2 regions of the Streptosporangium sp. NPDC049644 genome follow, and region 1 is predicted to be linked to the other one. Evidence: riboswitches for the same ligand, from Rfam matches in the RefSeq annotation. Region 1 holds a riboswitch; the other holds the start of a gene.

Region 1 (14,518 bases):
GGTTGGGCAGCAGCACCGTCATCAGCTGGTCGCCTTGGCCGTTGAACATCCGCACGCCCCAGGAGACGGGGCTGCCGCCGGCGCCGATGGAGCGATACAGCTCGGCGCGGGCGCAGCGGCGGATCCGCCCGAGTTCAGGACCGCTGGCGGTGTGCTCGCCGATGCACAGGTGAAAATGCCAGCGGCCGAAGTCGACGGTGACATAACCGTCGTACAGGCTGATCCGCTCAGGTGCGTTGGGCGCGGCGACCTCCCAGGCCGCGCCTTGGACGATCACGCCGAACCAGATGTGCTCCCAGTGTTTTTCGAAGATGCCGGTGACCAGGGCCAGCAGGGTCTGCTCATCGGTGGGCAGTGCCCACACGTGCAGGGTGCCGGCCCCGAACTCCTCGACGACGGTGTAGCTCATCAGGCTCCTTCGGTCTGTCGCAGGGACGGCGCCCACTGCTCACGGCGGGTTTCGGGGTCGATCAGGGCGCAGTCGCCGCACTTGCCGCCGCCGGGCAACCGGTAGTACAGGCAGCAGCTGCGCCGCACGAAGAACGGCCGGCCAGGGGCGGGCTCGACCAGGTCGCCGCTGCCCCTTAGCATTTCCAGCGCCAGCAGTTCGCGTCCGAGTGAGACGGCCCGCGCGGTGAGCTCGGGGCGTTCGCGGGCGACGGCACGGACGGTGCCTGCCAGGGCGGAGGCGGCGTTGCCCCACAACAGCCCAGGGGCGATCTTCACGACCTCCTGTACGGCCTGCGCCAGTGGCTCCAGCAACTCGGTCATCACGTTGCGGTGCAGCGGTTCGGCGATCCTGGCGGGGTCGAGAATCTGCCAGCCGGTCAGGCGCTCGGCCCGCAGCGGCAGCGGCCCGCTGGACACCGCCTGCCAGTGGACTCGGAAGGGGGCCAGGTCCAAGAGCAGGTCGTGCGCTACCGCCGCGCCGACGACGGGTGACCACAGCCGGGCCGCCAGCCCCTGGAACAGGATGGAGGCCGCCACCCGGAGCTCATCGGTACCCAGGCGTCCGGCGAGATCGGTGATCCGCTGCCGCAGGGGCTCGGGGTCGACCAGCAGGTCGGTGAGCGGTCGCCAGCCTGTCTCGATCGGGCCGATCGGGCCGATTCCGAGTTCGAAGTAGCCGCTGATCGTGGAGACGTCGGCGACCGCGGCCGACACCGCCGACGGCGCGGCAGGAAGCAGTCCGGGCCGGGCGACGGCGAGCCGGGAGCGCGCCGTGCGCGTCCAGGCGGCCAGGTCGGGCAGGGTGGCGAACCAGTGGGTGGTGCCGTCGTAGGCCGCCTCGTAGCCGTCGCCCGTCCATTCCACCGCCAGCTCGGCTGGCTCGCCGCCGGCCGTACACCAGCCCTCTCTGGCCAGCGCACGCTCCAGCAGCGGAGTATGCAGCCCCTGGGCGAGGAGGTGGACGGTGCCGCCGGCCCCGTTCTGGAGTACGAACATGCCGGAGGCCGCGTCGAAGGCCAGTTCGCTGCCGTCGAAGGAGGCTCCGATCGCCCCGCGCAAGGTCAGCTCCTCCGGGGTGCCGGTGTGCAGGTGGCCCGCCGGGTCGATCAGCCACATCCGGTCGGCGACCCGCAGCGCGAGCTCCAGATCGTGGGTGGAGACCACGATGACCAGGTTCTTCTCGCGGGCCAGGCGGCGCAGCAGGCCCATGAGGGAGACCCGGGAGGTGACGTCGAGGAAGGCGGTCGGCTCGTCCAGCAGGATCGCCGCCGGTTCCTGGGCCAGGGCGCGAGCGACGAGCACCCGCTGGCGCTCGCCGTCGGACAGCTCACTCACCGCCCGGTCGGCCAGGTGGCCCGCGTTCACGGCGGTCAACGCCCACGTGATGACCTCGTGGTCACCGGGCGACAGCCGTCCGGTGAATCCGGTATGCGGGTGACGGCCCAGCCCGGCCAGTTCGCGGGCGCTCAACAGCGGCGGCAGGTCGCGTTCGGTGAGCACGACGGCCAGGCTCCTGGCCAGATGGGCGGCGGCCAGGGTCTCGATGCCGACGCCGTCGACGCGCACCTGGCCGCCCAGCGCGGGCTGGAGCCCGGCCATGGTGCGCAGCAGCGTGGACTTGCCGGTCCCGTTTGAACCGATCAGCACGGTCAACTCCCCCGCCACAGCCTCGGTGTCCAGGTCGTCGAGCACGCGACGCTCCCGCTGCCCCCGCCTGGCGGGGTATCCGGCGTGCAGTCCGCGCAGTTCCAAGCCCATGCTCATACCGCCAATCCGGTTCGGGCCGCGCGGCTGCGCAGCAGTACGGCGATCACCACAGGCGCGCCCAGGATGGTGGTCACGGCGTTCAGCGGCAGCACGACCCCGCTGCCCGGTGCCTGGGTGGCGACGCAGCACGCCAGCGCCACGGCGGCGCCCAGCAGGACGGCCGCGGGCATCAGCACCCGGTGGTCGGCGGTGCCCAGCAGCAGCCGGGCCACGTGCGGCACCGCCAGGCCGAGGAAGGCGATCGGCCCGCAGTAGGCGGTCACCACCCCGGCCAGCACCGAGGAGGTCAGCAGGGTGAGCGTGCGCACCGCCCGGACCCGCACACCCATCGTGCGTGCGTAGTTCTCGCCCAGCAGCAGCGCGTTGAGCGGTTTGACCCCGGCCAGCGCGCCCGCCAGCGCGGCCACGCAGACCGGCACGAACACCCCGAGGTCTCCCCAGGTGGTGCCGGCGAAGCTGCCCAGACCCCACATGATGAACTGCTGGGCCCGCTGCGGCTCGGTATAGACCAGCAGCAAGGTGATCACCGAGACGGCGGCCGACCCCACCATCACGCCGATGATCAGCAGCGTCACCACCGACCTGACCCGCCGCGACAGCACCAGCACCAGCCCCAGCACCGCGGCCGCACCGGCCGAGGCGGCCACCACCACACCCGCGCGGCCCAGGCCCGCGACACCCGCGGTGAACGCGCCCGCCGCGCCGCCCCACCCGATGATCACCAGGGCGACGCCCAGGCTCGCGCCCGAGCTCACCCCCAGGATGTACGGCTCGGCCAGCGGGTTGCGAAACAGGGTCTGCAGCTGTACTCCCGAGACCGACAGGGCCGCTCCGGCCAGAGCCGCGGTGATGGCGCGCGGCAGCCGTACCGTCCAGATGATCTCCTGAACCCCCGGATCCGCGCCGGTGCCACGCAACAGCGCGAACAGCGCCTGGTTCAGCGGGATCAAAGTCGAGCCGAGCAGGACCGCCAGCGCGAACGCCAGCGGCACCGTGATCCCCATGACGACCAGGACGACGCTCCGGCGGCGTCGGGCCGCTTCCGGAACATCGGGGAGGGCCGGAGCCGTCACTTGGTCAGCTGCTGGTAGAAGGTGAAGGCGTGATCGGGCGCGAGGTCTGGGTGCAAGATCGCGACCAGGTCGGCCAGGATCAGGTCCGGGTGGCCGACGCCGCGCTCGTAGAAGTCGTTGCCGCCCCCAGGCCCGAGCGTCCTGTTCGCCGACCAGACGCTCCCGGACTCGAACGCGCCGAACTTGGCATAACGCGGGTCGGTCTTCTCCACATCGGCCAGGCTCTTCCACTCGTTCACGTTGGCGAGCCACACCTTGGCGTCCTTGGCCTTGGACAGGACGGCCTCCAGGTCCAGGGTGGTGCTGCCGGGGCCCAGCGTGTCCGCCCACGGGTAGGTGCCGCCCGCGTCCTTGATCAGTCCCGCGACGTAGCTGCCTCCGTTGGGCACCGACCACTGCCCCTCATACATCTGGCCAGGTAGCACGGTGACCGGTGTGGCCGCCTTGGCCTTGGCGGCCAGGGCGGTGTAGTCGGCCTCGACCTTGCCGAACACCTCGCCGGCCTTGGCCTCGGTACCGGTCAGCGCGGCCATCACCTTGATCCACTCGGCGCGGCCCAGTGCGGTGGACTCCAGCCATTCCGCGTTGGCCACCACCTTGATCCCGGCCTGACGCAGCGGGCCGTAGGACTTGTCCTCGGTGCCGCCGCTCATCAGCACATCCGGCTTGGCGGCGATCTCCTTCTCGGTGTCGACCTCCTGCCCCTTGGCATACTCGGTGATCTTCCCGGCCTTCACCTGGGCCAGCACCTGAGCCGAGGTGATGTACCCGGCCGACGAAACGCCGCTGAGCCGCTCCAGCACGCCCAGGTCGGTGATGAACGGCAGGTGGGTCGTCGAAGCGGAGAACAATCGCTCGATCGGGGTCTCGACGGTGACCGCTGCGGCCAGCTCACCGGTGAGCGCGGGAGCCGGAGTGCCGCACCGCACCAGCACGTAGGTCTCCGGTTTGGCGCCGGGGGCGGGCTGCTTGACGGTGAGGACCTGATAGTTCTTGGCGTAGGTCAACGTGAAGTTCGTCGCGTGCTCCACCTTCTGCTTGACCGGGAAGTAGTCCCGGCCCGCGTCGAAATCGGTGACGCAGCGGCCCTCGGCCGCCGGGGCCGCAGGCGTGGCCGCCTCCGGGGTGCCACAGGCGGCGACGGCGAATAAGGATGCGAGCAGTGCTGCGGTGATCGAGCGGGGGATGCCCATGCATGCTCTCCTGAAGGCGGGCCGCGGACGCCGTTCCTCGACGGCCTCCGCGACGGTTGGGAGGCCGGGTCACCAGGAGAGTCCGGCACGCCGAGCATGCCCAGGGCCGGTAGGCCGAGGTCCAGGCATGGCGATCGCCGTTCCTCTCTTGGGGAGATCCGCCCCAATTTCTGCGAGGAGGCGACCGCGTGAGTCTCCTGGCTCTCGGGTCGAGGCTCGTCCCGGCCTTCCCACCCTCGCGGGCAGTGGCTTCGTCGGGATTCGCTCGCCGATCACAGTGGCGGGACCGCGCCGGATTCACACCGGCTTCCTCGTTCCGCGCTCGCCTACGCCGACCATGCTCGCACACCACCCATCAACGACAAAGAGCGCACCCCCTGTCAGACTCGGCGTGCCTCCCCGCGTTCGACGGGAGCACCGGCGCGCACACTGTGGAGGATCTGGGCGAGGCCCCCGTACCACGCGCGGCCCGGACCTGTTGGAGTACGCCGGGCCGTCCAGCACCCGCACCTGGCTCGCGCGGACCGCCGGCAGCTCGGCTCGGCCTGGATGGCGGGTCAGCCCCTCCGTACGGGAGACTGGTCTAGTCTCACGATCGTGACGATCAGGAACTCGCACTGCTCCTTCTGCGGTGCGGCCTTCACCCCCGGCCAGTCCTGGCCGCGCACCTGTGCCGGCTGCCGGAACACCTCCTACCTCAACCCGCTGCCGGTCGCGGTGATGGTGCTGCCGGTCGACGACGGCCTGCTGGTGATCCGCCGTGACGTCGAACCACACCGGGGCGGGCTCGCCCTGCCCGGCGGCTACGTCGACATGGGCGAGTCCTGGCAGCGGGCGGCCGTCCGGGAGCTCCGGGAGGAGACGGGAATCGTCGTCGACGCGGACGAGGTGCGCCTCCTCGACGTGCTCAGCGCCCCCGACGGCACCGTACTGATCTTCGCTCTGGGGCCGAGGACCCTTTCGGCCGCCCTCCCGCCGGTCACGTCCACGGCCGAGACGACGGAGTGGCTGCTGATCGACGGGCCGAGGGAACTGGCGTTACCGCTGCACACCAGGATCGTGGCGAAGTACTTCGAACGAAACGATCACTAGGGGCACGGACTGGCGGGGCGACCTGTCCGGCTACTCGGCGGGCTCCGGGACACGCCAGGCAAGGCCGGTGCCCTCCACCTGGACGCCGACCCTGGTGCCGGTGGCCATCGGGTCGGCCGGAGCCGGTATTCGCGCGGTGACGTGCGTGCCGTCGCGCAGGCGCACGGTGACCAGCGCGTCGTGGCCGTGAAAGTCATCGCCGGTCACGGTCGCGATCACGGCCTGCGGGGCCGGTGGCGCGGTGATCCGGACCTGTTCGGGACGTACCAGCACGGTGAGCGCCCCGTGACCGGAAGGGAGTCCGGCCACCGCGACCGGACCGAGCGCGGTGCTCAACACCGCCGGATCGTCGCGGTGGCCGGGCTCGGCCTGTGCGGGCAGCAGGATCGCGTCACCGACGAAGGTGGCCACCCAGGCGTCGGCGGGCCAGCGATAGACACTCGTGGGTGAGCCGTGCTGGACGATCACGCCTTCGCGCATGACCGCGATCTGATCGGCCGTCGACAGTGCCTCGCCCTGGTCATGAGTGACGAGGATCCCGGTCGCGCGGTCCGCGCGCAGCGCGGACCGCACATCGTGCCGCAACTCCGCGCGCAGTCCGGCGTCGAGCGCGCTGAACGGCTCGTCCAGCAGGATGAGAGAAGGCCGCGGCGCCAGGGCGCGGGCGACCGCCACCCGTTGTTGTTGTCCTCCGGACATCTGATGCGGCATCCGCTCGCCGTACCCGGCCAGGCCTACCAGGCTCAGTGCCTCGTCGATCCGGCCACGACGCCGCTCGGCCCGGCTCAGCCCGTATCCCACGTTGTCGCGTACCGACAGATGAGGAAAGAGCGCGCCCTCCTGCGGCACGATCACGATCTGGCGCCGCTGGGGCGGCGTGTGCGCGGTGGGGCCGGCGACCACTTGCCCGTCGACGACGATCTCGCCCGCGTCGATCCGCTCGAAGCCCGCGACGCAGCGCAGCAAGGTCGTCTTCCCGCAACCGGAGGGACCCAGCACAGCCGTCAGGGTGCCGCTCGGCACGGTAAGATCGACACCGTCGAGAGCCGCGACAGTTCCGTAGCGCCGGACGATCCCGCGTAGTTCCAACCGGCTCACCGCTGAACCTCCTTGCTGAGAATCCCGGTACGCGCGGCCAGCAGCCACGTGGGCACCGACGACAACACCACGAGCAACACCGCATAAGGCGCCGCACCGGCGTAGGCGGCCACCGCCGTGTTCGTCCACAGCTCAGTGGCGAGGGTGTCGACACCGGTCGGGCGTAGCAACAACGTCGCCGGCAGTTCTTTCATGCAGGTGAGGAAGACCAGCGCCGCGCCGGCACCGATGCCCGGCAGCGTGAGCGGCAGGGTCACCGTACCCAGCACCGCCAGCGGCCCGCGCCCCAGGGACCGGGCGACCTCTTCGAGTACGGGCGGCGCCTGGGCCGTCGCCGTGGCGACGGCGGTGACGGCCAGCGGAAGGAAGAGCGCGGCGTAGGCGAGCGCGAGCAGCCAGGTCGTCTGATAGAGCGGGTAGGCGACGTTGATCCCGAAGAACACCAGGGACAACCCGATCACCACCCCGGGCAGGGAGTGGCTGAGGTAGCCGAGCCGTTCCAGCGTCGCGGACAGACGACCGGGCACACGGGCACTCAACACCCCCAGCGGCAGCGCGAGCAACATGGTCAACGCCGTCCCCGCCAGGGAGAGCCACAGGGAGTTGCCCGCGGCCACCATCACCTCCGGCCAGGTTCCCGGGCGGGAGACACCCTCGGCCATCCGCCGGGCGAGGCTGAACGCGGTGACGCCGAGAGCCGAAACCGCGACGGCCAGCAGCGCGGCCACCGCGGGCCAGCGCGCCCGGCCCAGGCCGGCCCTGCCCGGCGGGCGGCGGGTGCCGTTCAACCGGGCGTAGCGAGCCCCGCGCCGCCGGGTCGCGCCTTCCCCCGCCAGGACGAGCACGGTCAGCGCCACGAGCACGGTCGACAGCACCAGCGCGCCGGTCCGGTCGAAGCCGAGGTCGAACGCCAGGAAGATGGCGCGGGTGAAGGTGTCGGCGCGCACGATCGAGACCGCGCCGAAGTCCGACAGCACATAGAGCGCCACCAAGAGCCCGCCGCCGGCGATCGCGGGGCGGATCTGGCGCAGCGTCACCTGTGTGAAGGTGCGCCAGCCGCCGTGGCCCAGCGATCGCGACACCTCCTCCTGAGCCGGGTCGGCACCGGCCAGGGCCGCGGCCACCGGCAGCAGGACATAGGGATAGGAGCACAGCGTCAGCACCAGGGCCGCCGCCCAGAAGCCCTCGAAACCATCCACCGTGGACACCCAGGCGAAACCGGCGATGTAGGTCGGCACCGCGAGAGGCAGAACGGCCAGGACGGCGAAGACACGGCGGGCCGGCAGATCGGTGCGCACGAGCAGGAAGGCCGAGCCGACACCGAGCACCAGGCAGCCGGCGGTCACCACGGCCGCCAGGGCGAGCGTGCCCGCGGCCAGCGCCGCGACCCGCCCGGTCAACAGTTCCTCGGCGATCCGGACGCCGCCCGCCTCGGCGGTCCTGACCGCGAGATAGACCAGCGGGATCAGGGCGACCGCCACGGCCACCACGGACGACGTGAGCAGCACGGGCCGTGCCGGCCGCGGCGACCGGCCACGGCCCCGTGGCCGGCTCGCGCTTTCTGTCGTGGGGCTACTGGGGTGTGGCGGCGGAGACCCGCCGCGCCCCTTCTGCCTCGCGGAGAGCGATGACCTTCTCAGGGGACCAGTCCCGATTCCTTGATGAGCGCGATCGTCGCCTCAAGCTGGTCGAGGTCGTTCAGGTCGACCGCGGGAACCTTCAGGTCCTTCAGCGCGGGCACTCCTGCGGGCGATGCGGCTTCGGCGATGACGGGGTACTCGAAGGTCTCCTCGGCGAAGTACTTCTGCGCCTCGGCGCTGAGCAGGTAGGTGACGAAGGCCTGCACGTCAGGATTCTGAGCGGCCTTCTTCAGCACGCCGACACCCGCCACGTTGACCAGGGCGCCGCTGTCGCCGTCGGGGAAGAAGTGCAGCTTGGCGGTGAGCGTGTCAGGCGTCGCCCCCTTCTCCTTGGCCAGCTCGCCCAGGTAGTAGTGGTTGATCAGGCCGACGGCGAGCTTGCCGGAGTCGACCTCCTCCAGGATCGGGCCATTGCCTTCACGGATCTGCGGGTCATTGGCCTTGAGCCCGGCCAGCAACTCCTTGGCCTTGGCCTCTCCATGCTGCACGGTCACAGCGGTGACGAACGCCTGGAAGGACGCGTTGGTCGGGGCCACCCCGACCTTGCCCTTCCAGGCCGGATCGGTGAGGTCGAACACCGAGGTGGGCAGCCGGTCGGCGGGCACCAGGTCGGGGTTGTAGACCAGCACCCGCGAACGGGCGGTGACACCGACCCATTCCCCGCTCTTGGCCCGATAGGTGGCCGGCACCTGGTCGAGCACGGCGGCCGGCAGCGGCGCGAACATGCCCTTCTTGGCCACGGCGCCGAGCGCGCCGGCGTCCTGGGCGAAGAAGGCGTCCGCCGGTGACCTCTCCCCCTCTTCGAGAAGCTGGGTGGCCATGGCCGCGGTGGCGGCGTAACGGGCTTCGACCGCGATGCCGCTCTGCGCGGTGAACTTGTCCAGCAGAGGCTTGACCAGCGACTCGCTGCGCCCGCTGTAGACGGTGATCTTCTTCTCGGCCGTCGGGTCGGCGGTGTCCGTGGATTCACCGCACGCGGCCAGCCCGAGGACGAGAACACCGGTGGCGGCCAGTGCGAGCACAGTTTTGGGGAGGAATGTCGGCACTGCGGTACTCCTTCGGTCCCGGAGAAGAGCCCCGGCTACAACTACATCGCTGTAGAAGTTAGCAGAGGCTAACCTAAGGGTCTTCTATGGGGGCCCGATGGGCACCGTAGGGCATCTGGCCTGCGACGCTGCGACACCACGCGCGGGTTCCCCATGTGTCCGCGGTCACCTGGGGACCACCGGCCACGCACGTTCTTCGCGGCGAGGAGAGCGGGTCTCCCGGGACGGTCATCGAGATGGTGCCCCGACCTTCACCGGGCCGCTCGCGTGCAACGGGCCGGTCGCCTCCGGCGGCTGGAGGACGAGCGGGTCATCGCCATACCCGCCCTGGTGAAGTCGGCGGCGGGTATCGACGTCCGGCGTCACCTCACCGCGGACGCTCGGCGCTGAGACCACCGGTGCAGGGGCCGCCGGGCTGCGTCAGGTCGACGATGGCCTCTCCGGTCCACACCACCGATCCCGCTGCCACCAGGACGGGAACCACGAGCAGGAAGGCACCGCGCGGGCCGGGCAGTGGTTTGAGCAGGGCGGCGATCCGGCGCGGGACGGGCCCGGGACCTCGCCGGGCCAGGAACGGCACCGCCCCGGACGGCGCCCCGTCATCGTGAGACAGCAGGGCCGTCATGGCGATCGCCCGGGCTGTCGCCCTGCGGTCACCGATCTGCTCGGCCGCCTGTTCGTCGGCCCAGCGCTCGATCAGGTATCCCACCAGGTGGCGGACCTGCCACAGGAACGGGTGCGCCGCGACCGCCAACCGGCTCGCCAACAGCCACCGGTGATGATGCCCGGCCAGGTGGGCGCGCTCGTGCGCCATGACCACCGCGTGGTTCTCTTCGTCGAGAGCGTTCAACATGCCCTGGGTCACCACGATCCGGCCCGGCCGCCCGGGGAGGGTGAAGGCGGCCGGCCGTTCCTCGGCCACCACCACGACGACGTCATCACCGGGAAGAGCCGCGGCCTGTTCACGGGCCGCGCACAGCGATCGCCGCTCCCGCCGGGCGCCGCCGGCGAGGGTGGCGACAGCGGTCACCAGGAAGGCGAGAGCGACCCAGTACGGCCATTCCAGCGGTTCACCCTGGACGAGAAGCAGGACGGCATGGATCGAGACAGCCATCACGCTCACCGAACTCGCGGCCGCGACCACGACGGCGGAGGATATGAAGGCCACCGTCGCCGCCGCCGGTTGTTGCCGGTCGACCAGCGCGGCCATCGAGACGACCAGTGCCGCGGGGGCGACGAGCGTCGACAGGACGAAATGGTCGATCATCAGGTTCCGTTCCCGTCTTCCCTCAGCAACAGTCGCCGGACCAGCTCCTCGTCACCGGTCGAGAGCCCGGAGATGAAATGCGTCAGGACGGGTGCGTGGTCGGCCTCGGCATCGAGCAGCCGGCTCATCCGCCAGGCGACCAGCCCCGAGGGGTCGGCGGGCGTGGCATAGCGGTAGGCCCGCCCGGACCGCTCGCGCGTCACGATGCCCTTGTCGTACAACCTGGTCAGGGTGGTCACCACGGCACTGTAGGAGAGCTCGCCACCCCCCTTGTCACCGAGCAGGCCGCGCACCTCACCCGGAGACAGGGCACCGGACGCCTCGTGCAGCACGGTGAGAATCTCCGCTTCCAGGACACCCGGGGATCGGCGAGGGCTCATCGGATGAGCCTAGCGGCCCCGTTCACCAGCCGAAGAGCGGCCTCGACGGCACGCCGATCGTCCCGGACACCCCTGCCTTCACGGAAGCGCGGAAGCGCCTGACCGACGAGCCGGCACTCGTCCCGAGTCCGAAACCCGCCGCGTGCCACGACGCGATCCCGCGCCGGGACGAATCGCCGGCCCCGATGCCGGACCTCGGGATCGTGTCGACCCGTACGCCGGGCCGACGTCGCGACGGGCGCGCTCTACAGCTCGACCTCGCCCGTGACGCAGGTGATCGTGCCGCCGCCGACCCAGATCGTCCCGTCGGCGTCCCGGGAGACGTGGGCACGCCCGGCGCGCCCGAGGACCGTCCCCTGGCTCGCCACATACGGTGCCTCGGCGCGGCCGGTACGGAGCAGCCACTGAGCGAGCGAGGCGTTCAGGCTCCCGGTCACCGGGTCCTCGACCGTGGCACCGTCCTTGGGGAAGAACGCCCGCACCTCGAACGCCTCCGGCGACCCCTCGGGGTATGGGCCGACCACGCCCACGTCGAGATCCACGAACCCCGGCCGCAGCGCGAGCACCTCGTCCGCGCTCGCCAGCAGGACGGCCACCCAGCCGGGTCCGTTGTCCGCCCACTCGGCGTCCAGGATCTCGGCACGGCCGATGCCCAGCATCCGCGCGACGCGCTCCACCACCGGCTCCTCGACCGGTCCCGAGCGGAGCAGCGGCGGCGCGGCGAAGGCCAGCCCGTATCCGGTCCGGCGCACCGGCACCAGCCCCGCCCCGCACTCCTGGACGATCACGTCGGCCCCGCTCGGCGTCCCGCCCGCCGCCAGCCAGGCGTGACAGGTGCCCAGCGTCGGGTGCCCGGCGAAGGGCAGTTCCGAACCCGGTGTGAAGATCCGCACCCGGTAGTCCGCGCCGGGCACGCTAGGCGGCAGCACGAAGGTGGTCTCCGACAGGTTCGTCCAGCGCGCGAACCCCAGCATCTCCTCGGTGGTCAGCCCTCTCCCGTCGAGCACGACGGCGACCGGATTACCCCGATATGGAGTGGTGGTGAAGACGTCGACCTGCCGGAAGGGGCGCGGCATGCCGCCGAGTATGCCACCCCGGGCCTCGTGTCCACGCCTTGACAACGTTCACGGCGGGGGCTTGTAATGATCCACGTCGCGTGTCGCCGGCCGGGAGGACGGCGGTGGCATGGAGGCGCCGGACCAAGGGACGATGTCGTGACCTCTCACTTCACAGGCTGCGCCTGACCGCATCGCGCCCGCGCGCCGTTCCCGCATCCGATGGTGCTGAGCACCGCTTTCGCACGTGAGCTCCTCTCGAATCCGACAGCCCACTGCCCCGGGTGCCCTTCGAGGCTCCACGCCCGCGGCGGACCCAGCCCCGGGGCTCTCCCCGCCGAGGCCGACCGGCCCACAGCGGAGCCGGAAGCACACCTGGACCACAAAGAACGGCGACCGGTCCCGAATCCCGGCGCGATGACCACCCGGACCAGCCGGACCAGCCGGACCAGCCGGACCAGCCGGTGCCGGCCGTTCCAGTGGCATCGTGCCGCTCGCCGAACGCGCCGGCCGGGCCGCGGGAAGCGGGTCGCCACCACGCTGCCATCGGTGCCTTCACCCAGGGCCGACCGGCCGCACGCCATCCGGTGACCGCTCTCGTCACCGGGTCTGTCCCGTCAACGAGCTTCACCCCGTCGTCCGCACAGCGGAAGGATCGCGTTTTGAACGTCACACACATCCCCACCACGCCCGACGACAGCGCCGCGGCTCTGGCGGAGCTCGGGACCCTGCGGTCCCGTCCCCCCGTCCTGCCCGCCGACGCCGACCTCACGCCCGTCCTGCCGCACACCGGCGGCATTTCCGGCGCCTGGGTCAGCGCGCCCCGCCACCCGGCGGGCCTAGTGGCGACCGAGACGGGGGTCACGGTCTACGTCCACGGGGGCGGATTCGAATACAAAAACCCCCACATGGAACAGGTCATGGCTTATCGCTTGTCCCGAGCGACCGGCCGCCCTGTCCTGGCGGTGGACTATCGTCTCGCCCCCGCCCACCCGTATCCCGCCGCACTCGACGACCTGGTGACCGCCTATCGAAGTCTGCTGGACCAGGACGTGCCCGCCTCACGGATCATCCTGGCGGGTGAGTCCGCCGGGGGCACGTTGCTGCTGTCGGCGCTGCTCGTGCTCAAGCAGGCGGGCGATCCCCTCCCCCTGGGGGCGGTGGCCGTTTCCCCGCAGACCGACCTCACCCTGTCCAGCCCGTCCATCGACGCGAACGACGGCCAGGACTTCGTCAACCGGGCCGTACTCGACCACGTCCGTACCCAGTACCTGGCTGGAGCACAGCCGGACCGAGCGCCTCAGTCCCCCCTGCACGGCGAACTCGACGGGCTGCCGCCGCTGCTGCTCGCGGTGGGCTCGAAAGAGGTGATGCTCGACGACGCGCGGCGCTTCGCCGAAGCCGCCTCCGCCGCCGGAGGAAACGTCTGTCTCGACATCTACGACGGCATGCCCCACGCCTTCCACGCCACCGTGCTGTCGGCCACCCCGCCCCCCGTCGCCACCACCCTGCTGCGCCGCGTCGCGGACTGGATCGGCCAACGGGACCGATCAGTGACCGTCCCAGGACTCCGCGTCAGATGAACGGGCCGACGAGGCCGGCGAACTCCTCCGGGCCGACGATCCGCACGCCCAGGCTCTCGGCCTTGGCCCGCTTGGAGCCGGCCTTCTCCCCGGCCACCAGCAGGCTGGTCTTCTTCGAGACGCTGGAGGAGGATCTGCCTCCGGCCCGTTCGATCAGCTCGTTCATCTGGTTGCGGGTCAGCGCCTCCAGCGCCCCGCTCATCGCGCCGGTGACCACGACGGACATCCCGGCCAGCGGCAGCCCGGACGTGCCGCCCGGCTCGGCACCGGGGTCGACGTCGGCGCCGGGATCGGCGGGTGGCGTCCAGCCCGGCTCGGTCATGGTGACCCCGGCCTTGACCAGCTTGTCGATGAGATCGGCGAGCTCGACCAGCTCGGCCACCACCACCGGTGACTTCTCCGGGCCGATGCCCTCCACTGCCTGGATCGCCTCGGCGTCGGCCGCGCGGACGGCGTCCATGCTGCCGAAGTGCCGGGCGATGCGGCGGCTCATGGACCGGCCGGTGCCGCGCACGCCCAGCGCGCAGAACACCCTGCTGAGCGGCTGCGCCTTGGCCCGCTCGATGGCGGCCAGCAGGTTGTCGGTGCTGGTGGCGCCCATCCGCTCCAGGCCCAGCACCTGCTCGCGGGTCAGATAGAACAGGTCGGCGAAGTCGGCGATCAGCCCGGCGTCCAGTAGCTGCTGGATGCGGTTCTCGGCCAGGCCCTCGATGTCGAGCTGGTCGCGACCGGCCGCGTAGCCGATGGAGGCGATCGCGCGGCAGGCACGCCCGCGTACGCACCGCCACCGCTCCTGGGAGGCGTCGATCGCGTCGCCGCAGGATGGGCAGACCTGCGGGATCGCGATCGGCCGCTCGGCTCCGGTGCGCAGGTG
Region 2 (14,518 bases), on a different contig from region 1:
CGCTGCTTGAATCTCAGGAAGGGAGTCTGTTGGCGAGCGAGAGCGCGCGTCCATCGAGGAGTTCTGCAGGGAACCTTTCAGAAAATCTGAAAGATCGCGGAGATCTGCGCGCGCGGCGTCCACGATAGCCCGGCGGTCCCGGTGGCTGGAAGACCGCGGCGCACACCCGCGGGCGGGACCTACTTCTGTCCGCCGATGGAGACGCGGGCGTAGCAGATGCGGATGTCGCCGGGGCGGGCAGGGAAGGCGGCCAGCGGGTCGGGGGGCGGGCCGGAGAGGGGCCGTCCTGCCCGCCATGCTCTCAACAAACGGTCCCCGGAAGTTGTTGAAGCAGCGAGGTTATCGTCTCGGCATGCGCAGGACGGTGAAGGCTCCTGAGCCGGTGGTGGTCTTCTCCTCGGCGCGGGTCAGGCATTGGCCGGGGTGCCGAGGAGCCAGGGGAGGGTGAACTCGCCGTCGTGGGTCACCCCGTCGAGGAAGACATGCCATTCGTCGAGCGTGTAGGTGATGGTGGATGCGGTTGGGGTATCGCTGTCCTGGATCGTGACGCGGTCGCCGTCGAAGCCGATGAGGAGGCGGCCTGCGAAGAGGGCGGGGGTGCCCAGCCTCTGCGGGGCGAGATCGTCGGCGTGTACCCGGTCGAGGAGGGCGAGCCAGTCCTCCGGGGTGATGGCGATGGTCGGGCCCTGGGGGGAGGGGTTGTTGGAGTTGTGCAGCCAGACGACGGTGCCGTCGAAGCGGGCTTCGACACAGTTGCTCTGAGCGCCACTGCGAGCGCTTTTACGCCAAACTCCGCAGGAATGCTGATCGCCAACCATCGTTGAACATCCTCCCTGGATAAATCACGCCAATTAGAGCGTAACGGCTATCTCTCGCAGGAAAGAGTCTGATTTATCAGGACTCAGGGCAAGGTCGCAGAGGTGGTCGAAAGCTCGGAGATACTGTTCGACGCTGTGTTCGTCTTCGATGTAGGCATCGGTGTTCATCGTCTCGACGTGGGCAACGTCCAGGCTGGGAAGACGCAGGATGGTGAAGGCTCCTGACATTCCAGGATGAGGTTGGCTGGTGAACGGCAGAATCTGCAGGGTGACGTTGGGCCATGCCGCGCACTCGCGTAGATACTCGATCTGATCACGGAAGATCTCCGGGCCGCCAATGGGATGGCGGAGGGCGGCCTCGCTGATCAGAGCGTGTAGGGTGACCGGCTCCTGCCGCCTGAGGATGGTCTTGCGCGCCGCCCGGACGGCGACGAATTCCCCAAGCTCGGTGGCGCTGCTCAGACCTTGCATGGCGGACACGAACGTTCGGGCATACGCCTCCGTCTGTAGCAGCCCCGGCACCAGGTATGCCTCGTAAGTTCGGATCTCGGTCGCCGTCGATTCGAGCCGTATCAGGTCTACGTACGAAGGTGCCAACGCGTCGCCGTGCTCGACCCACCAGCCGCGTCGTTCCTGCTGTATCTCGGCTGCGACGATCATGAGCTTGTCGTGGACGTTCGGGTCGGTGACTCCGTAGGCGGCCAGGATCGGAGGCACGTCACGCGGAGGGATGCCGACCATGCCGTTTTCGATACGACTGAGTGAGGCCGTGGAACGTTTGCATTTGTCGGCCGCTATGGCAAGTGAGGGGATTCCCGCCGCCGCTCGAAGTTCTGCCAGTTTCGCGCCGAGCCAGCGCTGCCGAAGTGACGGTATGTCGGTGTTCATTTTCCCTCCCGTAGTGATGAGCCCGATCAAGGCGGGCCGAAAATGGAACTCAGCGTAACTATTTCGCTCAACCAGCTTGCGCGACGGAACCGCGAAGCTCACTGTAGACCTCAGCGATCGGTCACCGAAGGCGATCGATCAAAAGCGATCTGTAATCAAGGTTGGGCGGGCTCGGTGCTTGAAGCATCGGGGGCGCCGCTCTCGTCGCGGAAGGTGGTGACCGTGTGAGCTGCCGGGTGGTGGCGTACCGCCATGGGGTCGGGCCGTGTCAGGCGGCGATGGAACGTTCCCAGGCCGATCGGCGCCGTGGGCGAGGGAAGGGACAGGAATGATGGTGAAGCGTTCGCGTGCTCTGATCGTCGGCGGGATCTCCGGGTTGTTCCGGGGCAGGCGTTTCGGTGCTGCGGATCGGAGGTTCTCCGGTCTGGACTGGCAGCTGTTCGCGCTGGACGTGCTGTCCGCCTCCCCGAGTTTCTCCCGCCGCTTCGCGGCCACGGCCTCGCAGGTCAGGCCCGCACGCGCGTTCGTCGCGGACCTGCTGGGGGACGAACATCCGCGCAGGGACGACGCCGTCCTGCTCACCAGCGAGCTCGCCGGGAACATGATCCGGCACGCGATCCAGCGGGAGTTCCTCGTCTCGCTGGCGTTCGCCACCGGCGGCGTGCTGGTCGCGGTCCGGGACTGCGGTTCGTCCAGGATCCCGTACCCGAGACAGGCGGAGGAGGAGGCCCCGAGCGGCCGGGGTCTCGCCCTGGTCGACACCCTGGCGGCCCGCCGGGGTTTCCACCGATCCCCCGGGAGCACGAGCGTCTGGTTCCAGCTCGCCACGCCCCCGCCCGGCCTGGGCGAAGACGGCTGATCATTCGGGGTTGTCGCCCTGGTTTCAGGTTGTTGCGTCCTGGCCCGGCCAAGGTGGAGACGGTTGATCATTCGGGGTTGTTGCCGGAGGCGTGACCGGCGTCGTAGGGGGTGGTGACGCCCTCGTAGGCGAAGTGGAAGGTCATGCCGAGGGTCGCGTGGCCCAGGTCGTGGCAGTGCGACAGCCAGATGCCCGGGTTGTCGGCGCGCAGCGCGACCTCCCAGACCTCTCCGGGGCCGACGTCGAAGGTGTCCATCCACAGCTCTCCGGTGGCGGGTACGCCGTTGCGGGACAGCACGCGGACGTGGTGGCCGTGCGGATGGATGGGGTGGACGTCCCCGCTCCGGTTCGCCACCGTGATCCTCACCAGCTCACCCTCGCGCAGCACCGGGGTGGTGATGCGCGGCCAGACCTCGCCGTTGACCGTGTGGGCCAGGGTGGGGACCCCGTCCAGCATGGCCAGGCCCCGGTCCAGGATCCAGCTGATCTCCCGGTCGAACCGTTCGGGGCGCTCGGACCCGTCGGACCTGCCGGGCTCGGAAAGGCCGTCCGAGTCGTACGTCGCGATGTCCAGCAGGGGGCCGGCGGCCGGTGCCGGGGCGGTACCTGAGCCGGGGGTGACCAGCAGGCCGAGGTCGGAGCGGCCGTCCACCGAGAGCAGGACGGGCGTGGCGGGCATCGTGAAGGTCAGGTCGTAGCGCCCGCCCGCGGCCAGCTGGACCCGCCGGTCCCCGATCTCGCCGGGCCGTGACAGGTCCCGTCCGTCCACGGCGGCGATCCGGTACGGCGTGCCGCTCAGGCCCAGCGTCCGCCGGACGTTGTCGGTCGCCGTGACGCGGAGCCGGACCGGCGTCCCCGGGGTGATCCTGAGCCGGGCCAGGCCGTCCACCGGGCCTTCGTCGTCGACGGCCACCGTCTGGATGCCGCCGAGCACATGGGTGGAGACGGTGTGGTCCGACACCTTCGCCCCGGTGCCGGTTGAGGAGCCGGAACCGGCCGGTCCGCCCGAGGTGTCCGAGGCACCCGATGGGGACCCGGGGGAGGCCGCCGTTGGAGAGGTGCTCGCGCCTTTGGCCGCCGGGTCGACGACGAGCATGCCGTACAGGCCCATCCGGACCGCCGGGTCCGACAGGTCGTGGCTGTGGTACCAGTAGCTGCCCGGGTCCTCGGCCAGGAAGCGGTAGACGAACTCGCCTCCCGGCTTCACCGCGTCCTGGGTGACGCCCGCGACACCGTCCTCGCCAACGGGGACGTCGTAACCGTGCCAGTGCAGGGTCACCCCGATGTCGGGCATCGCGTTGCGCAGCCGCACCTCGACCAGTTCCCCCTGGCGGACGCGGATGGTGGGACCGGGCACCGTGCCGCCGAACGTCCACGCCTCGACGCGGCGGCCGGAGGCCAGGGTCACGGTCGCGGGCCTGGCGGTGAGGGTGAAGCGCCGTACCTTCGCACCGGTGGCCGGACCGCGCAGGTCCGTCACCGCCCTGGTCGCGGCGGCGGGCCGGACGGTGCTCTGGGCGCCGTCCCGGTGGTGGGCGCCGAGATCCAGCGTCGCGGGTATCCGGCTCGACCACGCCGACAGGCCCGCCCAGACCAGGGCCGCGCACAGCACCGCGATCCCCGCCGTGGTGCTCCACCTCCCGCGCGCCACGGTTCCGGTCGTGGTCTCCGCGTCTCCCGTACGGGAGACGGTACCGAGCAGCTGCCAGGTGATGGTGGCACCGACGGCGACCAGGGCGACGAGGACGCCGGACAGGACCGGAGGGACGGGGTGGGAGACCGTGAGTGCCACGACGACACCGCCCAGGGCGCCGTACCCGGCGGTCAGCGTGGGCACGGCGGTGGCGGGTGACGGCGAGGGGCGGAACAGGCGGGGGAGGGTGACGACGGCGGTGACCAGCGCGGGGACGCCGACCAGCGGCAGGGCGAGGAGCAGCTTGTCGGCGGCGAACCACCACCCCGAACGGCTCAGCGTGACCGCCAGTCCGACGCGCAGGCCGGTGGCGGCCAGTGCCGCCAGGGTCAGGCCGAGGGCGATCAGGCGGGTACGGCGGTCGCGGCGGGCCATGACCGTGCCGACCCCGGCGCCGAGCCAGAGCGCGGCGACGAGAACGAGCAGAATGCGGTCCAGGGCGAGGAGCTGCGCGGTATTCATGATCTTTCAGGGTGGGTCGAAGAGCCGGAACCGTGAGAGACGGCGCTGCAGTGGGAGGAGCGGACCGGGTGAGGTCAGTACGGGGAGGAGGCCAGGTGGGGGGTCCGCCCCCTGGCGTGGGCGGCGGCCCCGGCCAGGGCCCTCGCCTCGCGGAAGATCACCACGGAGGCCCAGAGCAGCACCAGGCCGAGGACCGCGTGGAAGCCGAACACGATGTGGGCGAAGGTGTTGGTCTGCTCCTTGGTGGCGCCGGACAGCTCGACCAGCGGGAAGATCACGAAAAGCTGGCCCAGCACGACCGCCAGCGGGACGAGGCTCAGCCAGATCATCTTGCCGCCGGCGCGGGCCGCCGCGGCGACGATCGCGGTGATCAAGGAGAGCACCGGGATCACCGCGACCCCGTTGATCGCGTGCGGGGTGATGGCGCTGGAGGCACCCGGGCTCGGGGTGGGGCGCTCGAAGGCACCGAAGGTGGAGAGGTAGAACTGGGCGATCACGGCGAGCAGCAGGAGTGCGGCGGAGCCGAGGAAGACCTTGCGCATGGAACGTTCCTTGAAGTGCCGGTCGGGGGAGGTTGACGTGCCAAGGATCGTCTTCGCCACTTGGCAGGCTCTTGCTGTTGTCTGCGCCACCACTTGGGGCCCCTGTGCCGGATCTGGAAACGGTACGGGCAGACTTTGTCGGGTGAAGCGAATCCTCATCATCGGTATCGGTGCCGGTGATCCCGACCATCTCACCCTCCAGGCGGTCAAGGCCATCGCCCGTACCGACGTGTTCTTCGTCCTGGACAAGGGCGAGGCCAAACACGACCTCGTCCAGCTGCGGCACGACCTCGTCGACGCGCACGCCCGCCCGCCGTACCGGATCGTCGAGGCCGGTGATCCCGCACGGGACCGGACCACTCCCGACTACGCGCCCGCGGTCGAGGACTGGCGCTCGCGCCGCGCCGACGTCTGCGAGCGGTTCATCCGCGACGAGCTCGCCGAGGGGCAGACGGGGGCCTTCCTGGTGTGGGGCGATCCGGGCCTGTACGACAGCACTTTGGCCATCGTCGAGGAGATTCACCAGCGGGGCTCGGTCCGGTTCGAGCACGAGGTGATTCCCGGTGTCAGCAGCGTGTCCGCGCTCACCGCCCGGCATCGCGTCAGCCTGACCAGGGTCGCCCGGCCGGTGCACGTCACCACCGGCAGACGTCTCGCCGAGGAGGGGCCCTCGGCCGACGACGTCGTCGTCATGCTGGACGCGCACTGCGCCTTCGCCGACCTGGGCGCCGACTTCGACATCTACTGGGGTGCCTACGTCGGCACCCCCGACGAGATCCTGGTCGCCGGACCGGTGCCCGAGGTCGCCGACCGCATCCGCGAGCTGCGTGCCGAGGCACGGGCACGCAAGGGCTGGATCATGGACACCTACCTGCTCCGCCGGGTGTCTCGCTGAGCGTTCGTCGCGGCGGCCCGCACCGGCCGCCGCACGTCCGGCCGGTATCGGGGAGCCGGGACTCTGCTCGCCAGCACTGACGCCAAGCGTCGAACCAGCAGGTCAGCGCACCGACATAGGGTTGTAAGTACGGTTAGTTGATCTCAGTTCGGGAGTACCGAGCGGTTTGCCGGCCGTCGGAGATAAGAACCCGAATAGTCACGGCCCCACCTCTAGAGATCAACCTTTCGGCCGAGGAGGTCATGGACTCGCGGCCGATGCCGGCGCCGATCCGGAACCGCAAGATCGACTCCATGGCACACGACAACCCCTGCCCAACGCGAAGAAGGCCCGTACTTCTGGCCGCCGTCGTGGGACTGCTCGCCCTCACGACCTCCGTCGTCTGGGCGTCGGCTCCCGCCGCCGCGGCACCCGGCACGCCGTATCTCCCGAAGCCGACCGGCCCTCACCGGGTCGGCACGACGTCCCTGCATCTGACGGACACCTCCCGCTCCGACCCGTGGGTCCCCGCGGCCAAGACGAGGGAGCTCATGGTCTCCCTGTGGTACCCGACGGCGGCGCGCGCCGGGCGGCGCGCGCCGTACGTCACCCCCAAGGAGTCGGAGCTGCTCTTGAAGGGCTCGGGGATCAAGGAACTGGAGAACATACCGCCAGAGGGGCTGAGCCGGACGCGGACGAACGCCTTCACCGACGCCGAGCCGTCGGGGCGCCGGCGCAGTCTGCCACTCGTGGTGCTGTCGCCCGGCTTCACCTGGCCTCGCAGTTCGCTCACGGGTCTGGCCGAGGACCTGGCGAGCAGAGGGTATGTGGTGGCCGGCATCGACCACACCTACGAGAACTTCGCCACCACCTTCCCTGACGGGCGGGTCGCCACCTGCGCCGCCTGCGCGAACGTCAACGACGACGACTTCGGCCAAAAGGTGATCCGGAGCCGGGCGATCGACATCCCCTTCGTGCTCGACCAGCTGACCGGTCCGCGGCCCAAGTGGAAGGGCAGCGCCCTGATCAATCCGGCCCGGATCGCGATGGCGGGCCAGTCCATCGGAGGGGCCGCCGCCCCGGAGACCATGTCGAAGGACTCCCGGGTGCGCGCTGGGATCAACATGGACGGCAGCATGTTCCTCCCGATCCCCAGGAGCGGACTGGCGCGACCGTTCATGTTGATGGGCGCCCCCTCGGACGACAGCACCTGGAAACGTGACTGGGAGCACCTGACCGGGTGGAAACGCTGGCTGGTGGTGAAGGGGGCGCTGCACCCGTCCTTCACCGACTACGACATGCTGCTCCAGCAGCTCGGTGTGGACCTCGGCGGCGGCCTGAAGGAAACCCGCTCGATGGACATCACCCGCAAGTACGTCGCCGCCTTCTTCGACCTGCAGCTGCGCGGCAAGCCGCAGCCCCTGCTGGACAAGCCCTCTCCGCGCTACCCCGAGGTCCGATTCTGCGCACCTTCGGCCAAGAACTGCTGATGTTGAACGCCTGCGCTCCAGGCCGATGATCACCCATGGCAGCGGTGTCCGAGTGGTCGTTCAGCCGAGCTGCCGGGTGATCGTCGGGTCGGTGATCGCCGTGTCGTCGGCCAGGAGGTACGCCTTCGAAAGGATCACCGACAGCGTCCCCCCGTCGTCCTCGAACGGCAGGAACACCGATCCGGCCGCGCGCCCGCTCGCCGGGACGACGCACAGGTACGCGTCGTTGGGCTCCATCAGGATGTTCGTCGACCCCAGATGGATCTTGTACGTCCTCAGATCACCTCGTACAAGAAGGAACCTGTCGGTCAGCTCCACCCGGGAGGCGATCTTCAGTTTCGGCAGCAGCCGCGCCAGCACCTCGCGCCGGGTCTTGGCCGTCTCCGTCAGCTCACCGAAGCCGTGGGAGCGCCAGTAGCGTTCGTGGCCGATCAGTGCCTGGTCGTCGCGGGCGACCGAGGCCACGCCCACGGCGAGGTCAGCCTCGCGGAGGATCTCCGACAGCACCAGCGGCGGCAGATCGGCCATCGACGCCGGTCGCCCGTCGCGGTGGAAGGTGATGCTCTCGGTGGCGCACAGCATGGTGGTCTCGGCCCCGGGGGCGGAGACGATGTGCATGGCCCAGCGGGCCTGCCAGCCCGCCAGGTCGCGCACCACCTCGCCCTGGTCGCCGCCGTTCTCGTAGTCCCAGTTGCCGATCGACCGGCCGGTCCAGCCGCGCTGGCCCAGCAGGGTCCGGGCCTGGCCGTAGCGCAGAATGTGGCCGGCGAAACGGTTGGAGAAGGTGCCGGTCCGCTCCTCGGCGGGGGTCAGCAGGTAGAGCTCGCGGAAGACCTGCTTGAACGGCTGGCGTACACCACCTTCGAGAAGACGGTCGCGCCACGCCGCCACCTCGTCGGCGGTCGCGTGGATCGGGTGCCACAGGCCTGCCATGGCGTCGGGGGCGGGGCGGTGGCCGGCCAGTTCCCAGCCGTCGGCGGTCTTGACCGGCAGGGCCGCCGGGCCGCCGGCGATCTGCCAGACCAGGGCGCGGGCGTAGGGGCCGGTGACGGGATGGTCGAGGAAGTACTCGGTCACCTCGCGCCAGTGCCACGTCCGTTCATGGACGATCGCCTGTTCCAGGCGGGACCGCTCGGCCGCCTGCGTCAGCTTGAGCTCCTTCAGGATGGCCCGCAGATCGGACAGCTCCGCGCGCAGATCCTTCGGCAGCGACTTGACGGTCTTGCCGGCGGCGTTCACGTAGCGCAGGGCGGGCACGTCGGCGCACAGCCTGACCCGGTAGTCACCGATCTTCTCCTCGCGGACGCCGTCGGTGTCCAGGCCGAAGGTGGGGACCGTCCGGTCGAGCAGCTGCTCGCGGGTCAGCCCGTTCTCGCCGGCCACCGCGTCGAGGGCGAGGCTCAGATTCCTCTGTACGGACCTCGCGCGCACCTTCGCCTGGATTCTGGACAGCGGGACGATCACGTCGAGGCCGCCCCTGCGGGCCAGGACACCGACGGCGGCGTTGGTGACGGGTTCGCAGCGGCAGGTGGAGCCCATCCCGTTGCTGCCGGTGCCGCAGGTCATCGCGACGTCGGTGACGAGCGAGGTCACCCAGCGCTCGTCGATGACCTGGCAGGTCCACAGGATGCCGCGCACCACGACGATGGTGTGCTCCTTGAGGAAGACCTTGTCCGGCCACTCCTCGTCGTCATAGCGGACGACCCAGTCTCCGCCCCGGTAGGCCACCAGCCGCGTGAGCAGCTCACGGACCAGGGCGACCGCGCCGGGGGTGAGCATCCGCGCGGCGTTCCTGAGCCACCGGGCGCTGGGTTTGGTCGAGCGGGCGGTGTTCCAGTGGCGGAACAGCGGCAGCACCTCGACCAGGCGCGGGCCGTACTCCTCGGCCAGTATGCGGGCGAAGTGGTCGGTGTCCCCGATCTCGGTCCGGACCACCCCGGCCGGGCCGTGCTCGGCGGGTTCGGTGAGCAGCTCGGTCACCTGCTCGGCCAGGAGCGCCCGCGCGTCCTTCAGCCACGGTCCCGACGTCAGCCAGCGCAGCAGGTCCCGGCGCAGCTGGTAGTCGAACCGGCGGGCCGCCGCGAGCGGGATCCGGAACAGCTCCTCGTAGCGGGTGTGCCCCTGCCGCACCCAGTACTCCGCCCGGCCCATGAGGTGGTGCGCCTCCCGGTAGGTGAAGTCGATGTCGCGCTCGGCCACCGACCGGACCACGCGCAGCACCCGCTCGTCGTAGTCGTGGCCGCCTTCCGGCCCCAGCCAGAGCCTCATCTGCGCGTAGGTGCCGTAGACCCGCCAGTCGACGCCGGGGCCGGGGTCGAGTCCCTGCTCGGTGAGCTCGTCGAACCGCTGGTAGGCGGCCCTCGTGGCCAGGTCCATGTGGTCCCATCTGCCCGCTGACGTCATGACATGGCTCCACTGATGAGTCGGAAACGCTGGGTGATCATGGATATCAGTCGGAACCGACAGATTCCCCCCGTCGTAATTCGGACATATCTCCACTAAAGCCGCTTCCGCCTCCTCGTCCGATTCGGATCGGCCGCTCACTGACGCGGGTGAGGTGTCGGCCCCGAACCTTTTCGCGGCGCATCCGCCGGCGCGGTCACGAACCCGGCAGGCCGCACATCCGGGCCATGATGATCGAGATGACGGCGGCCACAACCGTGACCATGCCTGATCAGCGGCCTGAAGCGTCGTCCCGCAGGTTGGGCAGCCGCCATCAACCATTCGGTGGATTACGGAGATCCGGCGGAGCGGGGATTCTCGAAACATGGCAGTCATCGAGATCAACGGCCTGCAGAAGAGCTACAGAACACACAGGGCGCTGGACGGCGTCACCCTGACGGTCGAGCGAGGCGAGATCTTCGGCATCCTCGGCCCCAACGGAGCCGGCAAGACCACCGTGGTGGAGTGCGCGTCCGGACTGCGCAAGCCCGACGGCGGCACCCTGCGCGTGCTCGGCATGGACCCGCGGACCCGGCGACGTGAGCTGCTCCAGCGCATCGGCGCCCAACTGCAGGAAGCCGCCCTGCCCGACGCCATCAAGGTCGGCGAGGCACTGCGGATGTACGCCTCCTTCTACGACAAGCCTGCCGACTGGCGCGCACTGATGCAGGAATGGGGACTGGCCGAGAAGAAGCGCGCCCGCTTCGCGGGGCTGTCCGGCGGCTGGAAGCAGCGCCTGTTCATCGCGCTGGCCCTGGTCGGCAACCCCGAGGTCGTCTTCCTCGACGAGCTGACCACCGGCCTGGACCCCGCTGCCCGCCGGCTGACCTGGGGACTGATCCGCGACATGCGCGACCGCGGCGTCACCGTCGTGCTGGTCACCCACTTCATGGACGAGGCGGAGGCCCTCTGCGACCGCATCGCCGTAATCGACCAGGGGCGTGTCGTCCACGAGGGCAGCCCCGGCGAGCTCATCGACAGAAGTCACGCCGACTCCCTCGAGGACGCCTACTTCGCACTCATCGAGAGGACCGTGTGTTGAAGGGACTCGGCAACGTCATCGCGATCGAACTCAAACTGGCCGTGCGCGATCCGATGGCCGCCTTCTTCGCGCTGGCCTTCCCCGTGGTCATCCTGTGGGTGAAGATGCGCAACGGCGGCACGCTGCCCGGCGGGCTGCCTGTCATCGACGCCGTCGTCCCGATGCTCAGCGTCTTCGTCGTCGGCCTGGCCTCCCTGGTCGTCCTGCCGGCCACCCTGGCCCAGTACCGCGAACGCCACGTGCTCAAGCGGCTGCGCGCCACCCCGGCCTCCTCCACCATGATCTTCGGCGCCCAGTGGGCCGCGCACATGCTGCTGGCCGTACTCGGCACCGCCTCGCCGTTGAACTCAACAAGCCGGGCGCCGAAGCCGCCACACGCCTCGATCATGATCTCTTCACGGTGACGCGGCGGTTCGCCGGTGAAGACCCCGCACCGATACCCGGGTGTGAAGACCGAATGCGCGTGCAGCGTGCGGACAACGGTTCGGCCCCGGCGCAGGTCGGATTCCTATCACGGTGACATGAGCCAAAGGATAGTTTGGGCGTTGTGAAGCTGGTGGTGCAGGCGAGACTCCTGCCGACGCCCGAGCAGGCGGCGGCGCTGGAGGCGACCTTGTGCGCGGTCAACGCCGCGGCCACCTGGGTCTCAGCGCTCGCCCACCAGCGGCGGGTGTTTCGCAACTACGACCTGCGCAAGCATGCTTACGGGCAGATCAAGGACGACTACCGGCTGGCGGCTCAGGCCGCGCAGCATGTCGTCAAGAAGGTCACCGACGCCTACGCCACGCTGCACGCCAATGTCCGCAACGGCAACCTGGGCAGGCCCGGCTCCGTCCGGCGCGAGCGGGCCCTGGCCACGCCGATCGTCTTTCGCCCCGGTGCGGCCCAGCCGTTCGACGACCGCTGCCTGTCCTGGCAGATGGAGGCGCGCACAGTGAGCATCTGGACCACGCGCGGGCGGATGAAGAACGTGGCGTTCACCGCCTCGGCCGAGCAACTCCAGACGTTGGCCGCCCACCGCAAGGGCGAATCGGACCTGCTGTACCGCGACGGTATGTGGTTCTTGATTGCCACCTGCGACATTCCCGACCGGTCGGTCGCCGCCCCGGATGGATTCCTGGGGGTGGATCTGGGGATCGTCAACATCGCGACCACCAGTGGCGGGGTTCGCCACAGCGGCAAGGGCCTGAACGCGGTCCGCCACCGCCACCGCGAGCTGCGCCGCCGTCTGCAGGCCAAGCAGACCAAGTCCGCCAAACGGCTGTTGAAGCGGCGTCGCCGGGCCGAGGCCCGGTTCGCCGCGAACACCAACCACATCATCGCCAAGCAGATCGTGACCGAGGCTGCACGCACCGGGCAAGGCATCGCGCTGGAAGACCTTCAGGGCATCCGTGACCGGGTACGGCTCCGCAAGCCCCAGCGGGTCACGCTGCACTCGTGGAGCTTCCACCAGCTCGGCTCCTTCATCGCCTACAAGGCCGCCCGCCAGGGCGTCGCCGTTGTCCACGTCGATCCGGCCTACACCTCGCAGGCCTGCTCATCCTGCGGGCACGTGGACAAGAGGAACCGGCCCGGCCAGGCGACCTTCTCCTGCACGTCGTGCGGCTTCGCTGAGCACGCCGACGTCAACGCGGCCCGCAACATCGCCTCGCGCGGGGTGGCGGGCTGGGCAGTGAGTCACGCTGCCGACGACGCGGCCTGAACCGTCGAACCCATCGACGGCGAGGAGCTGCATGCTCGGTTGTTTACGGCCGAGAAGCTGACAGACCTGATCAAGGGCGCCTGGTGATACCGGTGCCACCACGTGAGTCATTCGAGGGCTGCCGGTGACGCAGCCCGCGCGGTGCGTTCCGCTGGAGAGATGGGGGACACCCGACTGGAACGGCGTCCGCGGTGCCGTGACAGGTCACCCCACATTGACGGCCCGCTCTAAAAAAGGTTACATTGCGGACGATTTCGCGGTGGTCCGAGGGAAGTCCGGTGAGAAGCCGGTGCGGTCGCGCCACTGTATCCGGAACGTGAGTTCCGGGAGCCAGGTTACTTGGCCGCCGCGTCCTCACATGTCGGGACGCGTCATCCCCAAGGAGGCTACTCATGCGTGAGCTGTCCGTTGCTCAGCCCGTTCCCCTCTCCCACCTGGCCCGCTGGCTCGTGGCGGTTCCGCTGCTCCTGCTGGTGGCCTACCTGGTCACCTTCGACCAGGGGGTGGTGTCGCAGGCGGGCGACTATCTGCACGAACTCATGCACGACGGGCGCCACCTGCTCGGCGTTCCCTGCCACTAGACGCGCGCCGTGATACGTACCCTGCTGCTCCGCGGCCTGCTCGTCGGGCTGGTCGCCGGCCTGATCGCCGCGGCGTTCGCCTACCTGCTGGGCGAGCCGAACATCGACCGGGCCATCGCGCTCGAAGAGGCCGCCGCCCACGCCCAGACCGAGGTCGGGCACTCCCACGGGGAGGAGGCCCTGGTCAGCCGGTCCGGCCAGCAGGCCGGGCTCTTCCTCGCCCTGGCCCTGTACGGCATGTCCGTGGGGGGTATCTTCTCGCTGGTCTTCGCCGGGTTGCGCGGCCGGATCGGCCCCCGCTCCGACACGGTGCTGGCCGCGATGATGGCCGCCACGGCGTTCGTCGCGATCGTGCTGGTGCCGTTCGTCAAGTACCCGGCCAACCCGCCCGCCGTCGGTGACCCGGACACCATCGGCAGCCGGACCACGCTGTACCTGGTCCTGGTCGCCATCGGCCTGCTGTCCGTGGCGGTGGGCGTGGCCTGCGCCCGCAAGGTGCCGGCCAGGCCCTGGCTCGCCGGCGCGGCCGGTTTCCTGGTCCCCGTGATCGTCACCCTGCTCGTGCTGCCGGCGGTCAACGAGGTGCCCGACGGCTTCCCCGCCCAGCTGCTGTGGGACTTCCGCGTGTCCTCCCTCGGCACCCAACTCGTGCTCTGGTCGGCCATCGGCGTCCTGTACGGCATCGCCGTGCAGCGCGTCGTTCGCCGTGACGCGCTCGCGGCGGCCCCGAACTGAACGTTCGGCGGGCCGGACACGTCAACAGGATCTCGCAGAAAGAAACCTCGTGATCGGTGCCTATCCGTTCAGCGCCGTCGTCGGCCTCGACGACCTCAAGCTCGCGCTGATCCTCAACGCGGTCTCGCCACGGGTGGGCGGTGTGCTGGTCCGGGGGGAGAAGGGGACCGCCAAGTCCACGATCGTCCGCGCGCTCGCCGCACAGCTCCCCGCGGTCAAGGTGATCGCCGGCTGCCGCTTCTCCTGCGACCCGGCCGAGCCGGATCCGGCCTGCCCCGACGGCCCGCACGGCGCGGGCGAGCAAGGGCAGGAACGTCCGGCCGTACTTGTGGAGTTGCCCGTCGGCGCGTCGGAGGACCGGCTGGTCGGCGCGCTCGACATCGAGCGCGC

The links. Region 1 has a riboswitch for cobalamin ahead of AB0J58_RS15800 (ABC transporter substrate-binding protein). Riboswitches for the same ligand answer to the same signal wherever they lie in the genome.
Region 2: it holds a riboswitch for cobalamin, as region 1 does, so the genes downstream of both, AB0J58_RS05110 (CbtB-domain containing protein) here and AB0J58_RS15800 (ABC transporter substrate-binding protein) in region 1, are expected to answer to the same signal.

What each region holds. Positions count from the first base shown of each region.
Region 1 covers NZ_JBFAOJ010000023.1:11,855-26,372, forward strand. Annotated here, with positions in the region: gene AB0J58_RS15785 (hypothetical protein) at 1-409, opposite strand, end outside; gene AB0J58_RS15790 (ATP-binding cassette domain-containing protein) at 409-2,214, opposite strand; gene AB0J58_RS15795 (iron ABC transporter permease) at 2,211-3,221, opposite strand; gene AB0J58_RS15800 (ABC transporter substrate-binding protein) at 3,287-4,483, opposite strand; cobalamin riboswitch at 4,653-4,849, opposite strand; gene AB0J58_RS15805 (NUDIX domain-containing protein) at 5,081-5,575, shown strand; gene AB0J58_RS15810 (ABC transporter ATP-binding protein) at 5,606-6,673, opposite strand; gene AB0J58_RS15815 (iron ABC transporter permease) at 6,670-8,181, opposite strand; gene AB0J58_RS15820 (iron ABC transporter substrate-binding protein) at 8,310-9,359, opposite strand; gene AB0J58_RS15825 (M56 family metallopeptidase) at 9,727-10,626, opposite strand; gene AB0J58_RS15830 (BlaI/MecI/CopY family transcriptional regulator) at 10,626-11,006, opposite strand; gene AB0J58_RS15835 (PhzF family phenazine biosynthesis protein) at 11,252-12,082, opposite strand; gene AB0J58_RS15840 (alpha/beta hydrolase) at 12,724-13,644, shown strand; gene ligA (NAD-dependent DNA ligase LigA) at 13,637-14,518, opposite strand, start outside.
Region 2 covers NZ_JBFAOJ010000006.1:74,386-88,903, forward strand. Annotated here, with positions in the region: gene AB0J58_RS05055 (DUF397 domain-containing protein) at 408-818, opposite strand; gene AB0J58_RS05060 (helix-turn-helix transcriptional regulator) at 852-1,706, opposite strand; gene AB0J58_RS05065 (ATP-binding protein) at 2,035-2,565, shown strand; gene AB0J58_RS05070 (multicopper oxidase family protein) at 2,633-4,720, opposite strand; gene AB0J58_RS05075 (hypothetical protein) at 4,795-5,322, opposite strand; gene cobF (precorrin-6A synthase (deacetylating)) at 5,405-6,157, shown strand; gene AB0J58_RS05085 (alpha/beta hydrolase) at 6,400-7,626, shown strand; gene AB0J58_RS05090 (DUF4132 domain-containing protein) at 7,687-10,029, opposite strand; gene AB0J58_RS05095 (ABC transporter ATP-binding protein) at 10,394-11,110, shown strand; gene AB0J58_RS05100 (hypothetical protein) at 11,104-11,514, shown strand; gene AB0J58_RS05105 (transposase) at 11,649-12,812, shown strand; cobalamin riboswitch at 13,042-13,174, shown strand; gene AB0J58_RS05110 (CbtB-domain containing protein) at 13,205-13,393, shown strand; gene AB0J58_RS05115 (CbtA family protein) at 13,403-14,128, shown strand; gene AB0J58_RS05120 (putative cobaltochelatase) at 14,178-14,518, shown strand, end outside.